Regions from separate parts of the Solwaraspora sp. WMMD792 genome, predicted to be linked through region 2. Evidence: riboswitches for the same ligand, from Rfam matches in the RefSeq annotation. Region 2 holds a riboswitch; the other holds the start of a gene.

Region 1 (5,600 bases), 2.7 Mb from region 2:
TCGCGTTCCCGCAGCACCACCTGCCGGAGTCCGCCGGCCACCGCCGCCGCGACCACCTCCGGCAGCGACCGGGCCGTCTGCCGGCGATCGGTGAGCAGCATGATCCCGTTCACAGTTCGGGCCGCCCTTCGTCCGGAGTGGATGCCAGGGCGTGGAAACGCTTCGGGATCCGCCCGGCCCGGCCGGCCAACCGACCCGCCTCGATGGCGTACCGCATGGCGGTTGCCATCGCGACCGGGTCGGCGGCCCGGGTGACCGCGCTGGCCAGCAGCACCGCGTCGCAGCCGAGTTCCATCGCGAGCGCGGCGTCGGAGGCGGTGCCGACCCCGGCGTCCAGCACCACCGGGATGTCCACCGACTGACGGATCAGTCGAATGTGGTGCGGGTTGAGGATGCCCAGCCCGGAGCCGATCGGCGCGCCGGCCGGCATCACCGCCGCGCAGCCGGCGTCGGCCAGCCGGCGGGCCAGCACCGGATCGTCGGTGGTGTACGGCAGCACGGTGAAACCGTCGTCGACCAGCTGCTCGGCGGCGCGCAGCAGCTCGGCGCCGTCCGGCAGCAGGGTGCGTTCGTCGCCGATGACCTCCAGCTTCACCCAGTCGGTGTCGAACGCCTCGCGTGCCAGGTGGGCCACCTTGACCGCCTCGGTGGCGGTGTAGCAGCCGGCGGTGTTCGGCAGCAGCCGTACGCCGCAGCGCTCCAGCAGGTCGAGCAGGCCGCCGTGCATGGTGGCGGCGCTGTCCACCCGGCGCAGCGCGACGGTGACCAGCCCGGTGCCACTGGCCGTGATCGCCTGCTCCAGGATGTGCAGGTTGGCGGCACCGCCGGTGCCGAGGATCAGCCGGGAGTCGAAACTGTGCCCGGCAACGGTGAACGGCATCCGACTCACCCGCCCTGCGCCGCGATCAGCACCTCGACCCGGTCGCCGTCGCACAGCTGCTCGGCCGACCAGCCGCTGCGCGGCACCACTTCACCGTTGACGGCGACAGCGACGCCGCGTGCCCGGTCGGTGACCGCCCGGACGACGTCGACCAGCAAAGTCCCGGTCGGCGCGGTCATCGGTGCCCCGTTGACGATCAACTCCACGGCTGCTCCTCCCTCGCGATCTCGCTGGTCGCGGCGGTGAACCGGGCCGGCTGGAACGGTGCCAGCGCCGGATCCGGGTCGCCCCCGGCCGCCAGGTCTGCGATCAGGTCGGCGGTCACCGGGGTCAGCACGATGCCGTGCCGGTGGTGCCCGGTCGCCACCAGCACTTCCCGGCCTGCGGTGCCGCCGGCCGAGTTGACCTCGGGCTGCTGGTGCCAGCCGAGCAGCGGCGCGTTGTCCGGGGTGCCGGGCCGGGCCGCCGCCTGTGCCTCGACCATCTCGTACTCGGCGATCTCCGGCAGCAGGTCGGCGGCGGCGCGCAGCAACTCCAGCACCGCTCCAGCGGTGACGGTGGTGTCGACGCGCTCCTCGACGGTGGCGCCGACGACCACCTCACCGTCGGCGCGCGGCACCAGGTAGACGTGCCGGCCGTCGGCGTACCCCCGGATCACGTGCCGGAACCCGACGGCGCCGGCGGGTGCCCGCAGCCGCAAAATCTGGCCTTTCACCGGGCGGACCGGCAGCCCGGTCAGCGCCGCCGATCCGCAGCCGGCGGCGACCACGACGACCCGCGCGTCCAGTGCGGAAAGATCGGTGACCGGCTGCGGGACGACGGTCACCCCGGCCCGGTCCAACGCGGTGTCCAACGCCGCGACCAGCCGACGCGGGTCGACCTGGTGGTCGTCAGGCATCAGCGCACCGCCACGCACCCTCGGCGCCAGCGCCGGTTCGCGCTCGCGCAGCGCCGTGGCGCGCAGCAGCGTGATCGGCAGGTCCAGACTCTGCTGGTACGCCCAGAGCCGCTCCGCCTCGCGCCGGTCGTCGCCGGTGAGCGTGACGACCAGCGTGCCGTCGGTGCGGTAGCCGATGTCCTGGCCGGTGACGGTGGTCAGCTCGGCGGCGAACGCCGGCCAGCGGGCCGCCGATTCGACCAGCAGCCGGGTCAGCTCAGCCTCGCCGAAGTGCGACTCGGCGACCGGGGCGAGCATCCCGGCGGCCACCGAGGACGCCCCGGACCCGGGTGCCGGATCGTAGAGCACGGTACGCAGCCCGCGCTTGGCGCACCGCCAGGCGATACTCATCCCGATCGGCCCGCCGCCGACCACCGCGACATCGGCCCGGCCGTTGGCGTTTCCGCTGCCTGTCACCGTCATGCCGGCGCTCCGTCGGCGGCGGCCGGCCGTTGCCGTACCGCCGCCAGCAGCTCAGCCGTGGCCCGCCCCGGGTCGGTGGCGGCGGCGATCGCGCCGACCACCGCGACCCCGTGCGCCCCGGCGGCCAGCAGGTCCGGCACCCGGTCCACAGTGATCCCGGCGATCGCCACCACCGGTACGTCGACGGCGGCGACGACGGCGGCCAGCCCAGCCGGCCCGATCGGGTCGGGCAGCCCGGTCTTGGTGCCGGTGGCGTAGCACGGACCGACCCCCAGGTACGTCGCCCCGGCAGCGACCGCCGCCCGCCCGGTGGCCGGGTCGCGGGCGGTGGCGCCGAGGACCGCGTCCGGGCCGAGCACCCGGCGGGCGGCGTCGACCGGCAGGTCCAGCGCGCCGACGTGCGCGCCGGCCGCGCCGGTGGCGAGCGCGACGTGCAGCCGGTCGTTGACCAGGCAGGTCACCTGGTACGCGGCACATTCGGCGACCGCGCGGCCGGTCAGCTCGTATGCGTCCCGGTCCGACATGTCGTCCTCGACCCGGACCTGCACGACCAGGTCGGCGGCGGCGTCGGCGGACCGCGCGGCCGCGAGCGCGGCCCGCAGTACGCCGAGCGGGTCACGCCCGGGTCGGGTGTCGGTGATCAGATGCAGTCGCCCAAGGGACGGCACGGCAACGCTCCTCCCTGCGCCGGCATTACCCGGATCAGGTTCGACGGTCGGAGGCCGCGTCAGCCTCCCTCTCAGCCCGGTGCACCGGGCTCCCGTGGGTTACTTGCCTGTTACCGTACGACGGTCTCGTCGATCCGCCAAGGGCCGATCCGAGGCAACCTTCGGTCGCTGCCCACCCCGCCGCTGTCGGCCGTGACCAGGCTCACCATCAGCTGGACGGACGAAGATCACGCGCAGCCCGGATGCGTCATTGGCGCAGGTGACTACCGGTAGTCATGCTATTTTCGGTAGCGCAGGAGGCCCTTCGGGGTTCCCGCAGCCGCCTTGGGGCCCGCTCACGCGGGCCCTTTGTGCGTCTGGCGTGCCGGATTCCAACACCACGTGTGGTAGACCCGTGGTTGCACCCAGGACCACATGCGCTCGTTGGCGACGGCCGCCCTACGCGATCCTCTGGTCGGCCGGACCCAGAAGCGTTAGCTGGTGAAGGTGCCAGCCCTCGCGGCGGCGACGAAGCTCGACCAGCTTGCCGGGGCGATCACCAGCACCGGACCAGCCGGATCCTTCGAGTCCCGCACCCCGACGACCCCGCCCAGCCCGTCAGCCACCTCGACACATTGGCCCTGGTTGTTCGACCGGCTGATCTTCCGCCAGTTGGCGGAACTAAAGTCGATCACCGTCGTACTCCCTCGCCGTCCGCCAGAGCAGATCGCGGCTGCGCTGCTCGTCCATTGCCAGATCACCCACGCCGCTGAAGCTCCAAGCATAGCTGTCGCGCTCGTCCGGCCGGTCCAGGAAGAGCGCGCCGGTCAGACCCTCCACGTAGACAGTGGTCGGTTCGTATTTTTCCGGGAAATCCAGAACTATGAACGAACCGTGGGCCATCAGACCGGCATGTAGCCCTGCGCTGAACGGCAGCACCCGGATCGAGACGTTCGGCAGTTCGCTGGCCTGGGCGAGACGCCGGAGTTGGCCAGCCATGATCTGTGCACCGCCGATCGGCCGGCGCAGGATCGCTTCGTCCAGCAGGATGTCAAACCTGGGCAGGTACGGCTCGAGCCGGGTCAGCAGCCGCGCGCGGCGCATCCGCACCTCGACCCTGCGCTCGACCTCCTCGGCAGGTACCTCGTCCTGGTTCATGCTGAACACCGCAGTCGCGTACTCGCGGGTCTGCAACACGCCAGGGACGAAGCACGTGTGGTACTGGCGGAGCGCTGAAGCAGCCTCTTCGAGACCTATGTAGAGCTCGAACCAGGACGGGATGCTGGCGTAGTCGTGCCACCAGCCCTCACCGCGCTCCATCCGCAGCAGCTTGGTCGCCGACCACTCCAACTCCCGAGCCGCCGTGGTCTGCGGAACACGGGCCAGCCGCTCCCGCAACCGACGCAGCTCCCGACCGAGCTGCCGCCGCGGCACCGACGAGTTCAACAATGCTGCGGGCACGTTGCCACCTCCTGATATGCCACTCACCGACGACAGAATGATCGACAGACGACATTCACTATCGAGTGGACATATCTCTACCACAACGCCACGACGCCATTGCTGAACCGCTAATTGATCATCGGCGGAAGTCCAGCCGAGGAGACAAGATCATGTGAGGCTCAGATACCTTACGAGCGCGACGTAGGGTATCTGAGCCTCACATGATCTTGTGGATGCAGTTCCGGTCAGCTCAGCGAGCCGCCGGGGCCGGCGGGCTCCGGCAGGATCGACCGCAGTTCGGCGAGGTCGGCGGCGTCCGGCTGCCAGGTCCCGGCGGCGGCGTTCGCCCGTACCTGCTCGGGGGTGGTCGCCCCGGCGATCACCGACGCCACGGCCGGCTGCGCGGCCAGGCCGCCGATCGCGACGGTGAGCAGCGGCAGGTTTCGCTTCGCGGCGTACGCGTCGAGGGCCTCGATGACGTCCCACGGCGCCCCGGCGAGCCGGGCGGCGTACCGGCTGCTCTCGCCGGCCAGCCGGCTGCCGGGCGGCGGCGCCTCACTCCGGCGGTACTTGCCGGTCAACAGCCCGTCGGCGAGCGGGAAGTACGGCAGCAGCCCCAGTCCGAAGCGCTGGCAGGCCGGCACCACTTCCTGCTCCACCCGCCGGTCCAGCAGGTTGTACTCGTTCTGCGCACTGACGAACGGCGACAGCCCACCGGTACGCGCGGTCCACGCCGCATCGGCGATCTGCCAGCCGGCAAAGTTCGAGCAGCCCAGATAGCGGACCTTGCCGCCGCGTACCAGGTCGTCCAGGGCCTGCAGGGTCTCCTCGATCGGGGTGACCGGGTCCGGCTCGTGGAACTGGTACAGGTCGATGTGGTCGGTGCCGAGTCGACGCAACGACGCCTCGACGGCCCGCACGATGTACCGCCGCGAGCCGCGTACCCCGTGGTCGACGCCGTTCATCCCCGACATGTCCATGCCGAACTTGGTGGCCAGCACCACGTCGTCACGGCGGCCGCGCAGCGCCGCCCCGAGCTGTTCCTCGGAACCGCCCGAAGGCGTGCCGTAGATGTCGGCGGTGTCGAACAGGGTGATCCCGGCGTCGATCGCCGCGTCGACCACCGCCCGGGTGCCGGCGGCGTCGAGCTTGCGGCCGAAGTTGTTGCAGCCGACCCCGACCGCCGACACCATCAGCCCGGAGTTGCCCAACCGGCGGTAGATCATCTCAGTCACACCGGCCAGCCTACGACGGTCAACGGACGTCCCAG
Region 2 (5,600 bases):
CCAGCAGCAGCAGACCCGGCCGCAGGGCGAGCGCCCCGGCCAGGGCCAGTCGCTGCTGCTCGCCGCCGGACAGCGCGGCCGTCGGCCGGTCCCGGCCGTACCGGAAACCGACCCGGGCCAGCGCGGCGTCCACCCGTGGCCAGATCTGCTCGGCCGGCACTCCCCGGTTTTCCAGCCCGAAGGCGACGTCGTCGCCGCTGCGCGCCATCACCAGCTGGCTCTGCGGGTCCTGGAAGACGATGCCGACCCGCTCGCGGGCCTTGCGCGGGTCGAGCCCGTCGACGGTGACCGTGCCGGCCTGCTCGCCCGAGTCGGCGGGCAGCAGCCCGGCGATCGCCGCCAGCAGCGTGCTCTTGCCGGCCCCCGACGGCCCGAGCAGCAGGACCCGCTCGCCGGCATCGACGCTCAGGTCGACGTCGCGGACCGCCCAGGCCCGACGGCCGGCGTGCCGCCAGCCGAACCCGCGCAGCTCCAGCCGGCTCACGACCTGGTCAACCCCAGCTCGATCGCCACGGCCCCGGCCGGCCCCGGCCGGCTCATCCGGTGGTGCGGCCCCGGCCGGCTCACACCGTGGCGCGGTCGCGGCCGGCGGGGAACCGGTCGAGCACCCCGGTGCGCGCCAGCGCCCGGGTCAGCGCCACGCTGCCGGCACCGGCCAGCACGATCGCGCTGACCACGGTGACGATGAAGATCGGAATCCGGAAACTGACCAGGTCGTACGGCGCGTAGTAGCGGATCTGGTCGAAGATCGCCGCGCCGAGCCCGGCGGCCGCACCGGCGGCCAGCGCCACCGGCAGCCGGAACGAGCGGTACGCCACCGCCAGGAAGACCAGTTCGGCACCGACCCCCTGGGCCAGCCCCTGCACGATCACCACGGCGCCCCACTGGCTGCCCAACGCGGCCGAGACGATCGCGGCGACCAGCTCGCAGAACAGCGCGGCCCCCGGTTTGCGGATCACCAGTGCGCCGAGCACGGCCGGCACCAGCCACACCCCGTACAGCACCGCCTGAGCGGGCGGGAAGAAGGTGAACGCGGCCTCGGTGGCGGTCCAGATCAACCCCCACAGCCAGAAGACCACCCCGAACGCGACGGCGATCACCGAGGCGACCACGATGTCGACGGTCCGCCAGCTACGGTCGGCGGGCAAAGATTGCTGCGGCATAGCTCGCTCCAACTCCCTGCGCTGGCATTACCCAGATCAGGTTCGAGGGTCTGCGGGACTCCCCGCACTCTCAGCGCTACGTGCGCTCCCCTGTGGGACATCAGGTTGTGCCACCGACGCTAGCACCGGTGGCACCTCAGGGACAGTGGGCGCGTCTCGGTGTGGTGGCCGGCACCCCTGCGCGGGTTATCGTGAACTGCCCGCCTTCACACCAGCGAGGGGACCAGCCCGCCGTGACCGCTGCCGATCGCACCGTGACGCGTCGGACGCGCCCAGGCGACGAGATCGACTGGGCCGCACCGGCCGACGACGACCTGCCCGGGCCCGGCGGCGGCGCCGGGCCGCCCGGTGGCCCACGACCACCCCGACGCCGGCTGTTCGGTGACCGGGTCGGCTCGGTGGAGGTGCTCGCCTTCCTGCTGATCGGGCTGGTGATCTTCCGCGAGCCGTTGGCCAACCTGATCTCCGACCCCCGGCTGCAGACCTGGACCACGGTCTTCGTCTCGGTGATGGTCCAGGCGATGCCGTTCCTCGTCTTCGGGGTGGTGCTCTCCGCGGTGATCGCGGTCTTCGTACCCCGGTCGTTCTGGGCGAAGGCGCTGCCGAAACACCCGGCGCTGGCGGTGCCGGTGGCCAGCGCCGCAGGGGTGGTGCTGCCCGGCTGCGAGTGCGGCTCGGTGCCGATCGCCGGGTCGCTGATCCGTCGGGGCGTGACACCGGCCGCCGCGCTGGCATTCCTGCTCGCCGCCCCGGCGATCAACCCGATCGTGCTGGTGGCCACGGCGGTCGCCTTCCCGAACAACCCCGAGATGGTCGTCGGCCGGGGCGTCGCCAGTCTGCTCGTCGCGGTCGTGATGGGCTGGCTGTGGCTGCGGCTGGGGCGCACCGACTGGATCCGCCTGCCGCACCGGCCCGACCTGGACGACCTGTCCCGGGCGCGGGCGTTCTGGGCGGCGGTCCGGCACGACATCATGCACGCCGGCGGGTTCCTGGTGATCGGGGCGATGGCCGCCGCCAGCATCAACGTGCTGGTGCCGGAGCGCTGGCTGCAGACCCTCGCCGACAACCCGGTGCTGTCCATCCTGGCGCTCGCCGTACTCGCCGTGCTGTTGTCGATCTGCTCCGAGGCGGACGCCTTCGTCGCGGCCTCGCTGTCGCAGTTCTCGCTCACCTCACGGCTGGTCTTCCTGGTCGTCGGCCCGATGGTCGACCTGAAACTTGTCTCGATGCAGGCCGGCACGTTCGGGCGCAGATTCGCGTACCGGTTCGCTCCGGCGACATTCCTGATCGCCGTCGTGGTGGCGGTCGCGGTGGGGACGGTGCTGTTGTGAACAAGCAGGCTCAAGGCGTGGTACTGCTGCTCCTCGGCGGCGCGGTGGTCCGGGCCAGTGTCACCGACATGTACCTGCGGTACGTCAAGGAAGCGCTGCAGCCATTCCTGATCGTCGCCGGCCTGCTGCTGATCGCCGCAGCGGTCATGACGCTCTGGCACGACCTGCGGCGGCGGTCGACACCGGCCCCGGCCGTCGGCGTACCCGCCGGGCACGGCCACGCCGCCGACGACGGGCACGGTGGCACCGCCGACGACGGCCACGGCCACGCCCATCACGAGCCGAGGGTGGGCTGGCTGCTGATCCTGCCGGTGCTCGGGCTGCTGCTGGTCGCCCCGCCGGCGCTGGGTTCGTACGCCGTCGCGCAGGCCGGCACCGCGTTGAGCAGCGAGCAGGCATCGTCGGACTATCCGCCGCTGCCGGACGGCGATCCGGCCGAGATCAGCGTGCTCGACTATGCCTCCCGGGCGATCTTCGACGAGGGCCGGTCGCTGGACGGGCGCAACGTACGGCTCACCGGCTTTGTCACCGACGGCCCGGACGGTGAGCCGATGCTGGCCCGGATCGTGTTGTCCTGCTGCGCCGCCGACGGCCGGCCGATCAAGGTCGGGATGGACGGCAGCGCTCCGACCGGGCTGCCGGCGGACACCTGGATCGAGGTGGTCGGCCGGTACAGCGACCGGATCGGCACCGACCCGGTGAACGGGGCCAGCATCCCCTACCTGGCGGTCGAGTCGTGGCAGCAGATCGACGCACCCCGGCAGCAGTACGAGTAGAGGTTTTCCGCCGTGGCGTCCGGGGCACATTGCTGACCGCCAGTTGAGCGTGGGCGGTCCGGCAGGAGGACGAGCGGACGTGGACCGGGAGACCGAGAAGGAACGCTGGCAGCGCAACTTCTCCGATCTGCTGCAGGAGCTCAGGGTCGCCCAGACCGGGGTGCAGATCCTCTTCGCGTTCCTGCTGACCTTGCCGTTCAGCAGCGGGTTCCCCGACACGAACGGGTTTCAACGGGACGTGTACGTGGTGGCGCTGCTGGCGGCGGCGGCCGCCGCAGCGTTGATCATCTCCCCGGTGGCGTTCCACCGGGTGCTCTTCCGGCGTGGCCGTAAGCCGGAGCTGGTCCGGTTCGCCCACCGGATGGCCAGCGGCGGCCTCAGCCTGATGCTGGTCGCCATGGTCAGCTCGGTGCTGCTGGTCACCGACTTCATCCTGCCCCGACCGGTCGCGTTCGTGCTCAGCGGCCTCACCGGGGTGTGGTTCCTGATCTTCTGGGCCGCCCTGCCGTTCGTGCACCGTGGCTGGCTGGACGGCGACGAGGAGGACGACGAGGACGAGGGTGGCGACGGTGGTGCCGACGGTGGTGCCGGGCGCGGCGGCCGGTCAGCGCCGGCCACGTAGGCCCAACGCCCGCAGCTCCAGCTCCGCCAACGCGTCGGTGACCGCCGGGTCGCCCCGCCGCCACCCGGCGGCGACGTCCGGGCCCAGCGCGGCGATGGTGCCGATCGGGCGGGTGGCCAGCGCCCGCAACGCCAGCAGATCCGACCCGGCTGGTACGTCGCGCAGTCGGGCCGCCGCGCTCGCCCGCCGGATCCAGCGCACCCGCAACGGCAACCAGCCGAACAGCACCAGACCCAGCGGGAAGACCAGCACCGTAGCGGCCAGCACCAGGGCCAGCTCACCGACCAGGTCCTGCTGCTCCTGCCCGGCGGCGGCGACCGAACGGGCCGCCCCGGCGGCCTGCTCGAACGGCCCGGTCAGCTCGTCGCCGACCAGTGGCACCCGGCCGACCCGGCCGCCGACGTCGGCGAGGTTGTCGGCCAGCCCGGTGCCGGCGTTCTCCAGTGTCCGACCAGCGTCGGCCAGCCCACTGACCCGGTCATGTAGCCAGCTGGCGGCACGGATCCACAGGTAGACCCAGACGACGACGATCAGGTCGGTGGCGAGTTGCCGGGCGGCGCGCGGAAAGCGGTCGGCGTAGATCTGCATGCGCACAGCGTGCCGTACGAGGACCGGAATCGCGCGTGCGCAGTCCCGCCAGCCGGGCCCGTGGAGTGCCGGCAGCCGGCGGCCTGCCCGGTCACGTCGTCGGGGTACGCCGGGCGGCGCATTTCGGGCAGGTCCCGAAGATCTCCATCGTGTGGCTGACCCCGACATAGCCGTGCTGGGCCGCGATCCGTTCCGCCCAACTCTCCACCGCCGGCCCGGCCACCTCGACCGCGCTGCCGCACGAGCGGCAGACCAGATGGTGGTGGTGGCCCTGACTGCACCGCCGGTACAGGTGCTCGCCGCCGGGCGGACGCATCACGTCGACCTCGCCGGAGTCGGCCAGCCCCTGCAACGTCCGGTAGACCGTGGTCAGACCGACCCGGTCGCCCCGCTGGCGCAGCATGGCGTGCAGCTCCTGGGCGCTGTGGAAGCCGGCGAGCTCGTCGAGGATGGCGCTGACCGCGCTGCGTTGCCGGGTGTTGCGCACCGTCGAGGGCTCCGCGGTGCCGGGCGTGGTGTCTCCAGTCCTCATCAGGGCCTCCGGGACGTGTTCTGCCCGGGACGGGGCCGGCGGCTGCTCACCGGACCTCCCGGGCATGGCTGACAGCGTCCGCGACGATGTGCGCGACGTGTTCGTCGACCAGCGCGTACGCGATCTCCCGGCCACGTCGGGAGCCGTGCACCACCCCCGCGCCCCGCAGCACCCGCAGATGCTGGGACACCAGTGGCTGCGGCGCGCCGAGCTTCTGCACGAGTTCGTGGACACACCGCTCGCCCTGGGCGAGCTCGGTCACGATCGCCACCCGCAGCGGGGCCGAGAGCGCGCGCAGCAACTCGCTGGCGCTCTCGTACCCGTCGTAGCCGTTGGCCATCGTCACCCCGCAACGGTAACCAATACCGGAGCCGGATCGGCAGGCAGGCGGCTCAGCGGTGCTCGCCGACGGTTCAGGACCACGCCAGACGGGACGATCCGGGACACCTAGGCAGGACGTTCCGGGACCATCTCGGCGGGACTGTCCAGGACCACCTCGGGTGGCTCGACCTCCCGGGGCTGCCGGCGGTGAACGGCCAGCGTGCCGGCCCGGCGGCGCAGCAGCCGCCACGTCCCGGCACCGACGGC

Evidence for each region. Region 2 has a riboswitch for thiamine pyrophosphate ahead of O7629_RS18505 (ECF transporter S component). Riboswitches for the same ligand answer to the same signal wherever they lie in the genome.
Region 1: linked by a shared signal. The riboswitch ahead of O7629_RS30830 (thiamine phosphate synthase) and the one ahead of O7629_RS18505 (ECF transporter S component) in region 2 are both predicted to bind thiamine pyrophosphate.

The regions. Positions count from the first base shown of each region.
Region 1 covers NZ_JARUBH010000009.1:6,610,049-6,615,648, reverse strand. Annotated here, with positions in the region: gene O7629_RS30850 (thiamine phosphate synthase) at 1-101, opposite strand, end outside; gene O7629_RS30845 (thiazole synthase) at 110-880, opposite strand; gene thiS (sulfur carrier protein ThiS) at 886-1,086, opposite strand; gene thiO (glycine oxidase ThiO) at 1,077-2,240, opposite strand; gene O7629_RS30830 (thiamine phosphate synthase) at 2,237-2,908, opposite strand; TPP riboswitch at 2,903-3,014, opposite strand; gene O7629_RS30825 (DUF397 domain-containing protein) at 3,382-3,582, opposite strand; gene O7629_RS30820 (DUF5753 domain-containing protein) at 3,569-4,285, opposite strand; gene O7629_RS30815 (aldo/keto reductase) at 4,576-5,556, opposite strand; gene O7629_RS30810 (ATP-binding cassette domain-containing protein) at 5,585-5,600, opposite strand, start outside.
Region 2 covers NZ_JARUBH010000009.1:3,896,285-3,901,884, reverse strand. Annotated here, with positions in the region: gene O7629_RS18510 (ABC transporter ATP-binding protein) at 1-484, opposite strand, end outside; gene O7629_RS18505 (ECF transporter S component) at 564-1,163, opposite strand; TPP riboswitch at 1,160-1,265, opposite strand; gene O7629_RS18500 (permease) at 1,538-2,494, shown strand; gene O7629_RS18495 (TIGR03943 family protein) at 2,491-3,270, shown strand; gene O7629_RS18490 (DUF6328 family protein) at 3,350-3,892, shown strand; gene O7629_RS18485 (hypothetical protein) at 3,875-4,480, opposite strand; gene O7629_RS18480 (Fur family transcriptional regulator) at 4,572-5,012, opposite strand; gene O7629_RS18475 (metalloregulator ArsR/SmtB family transcription factor) at 5,059-5,358, opposite strand; gene O7629_RS18470 (metal ABC transporter permease) at 5,460-5,600, opposite strand, start outside.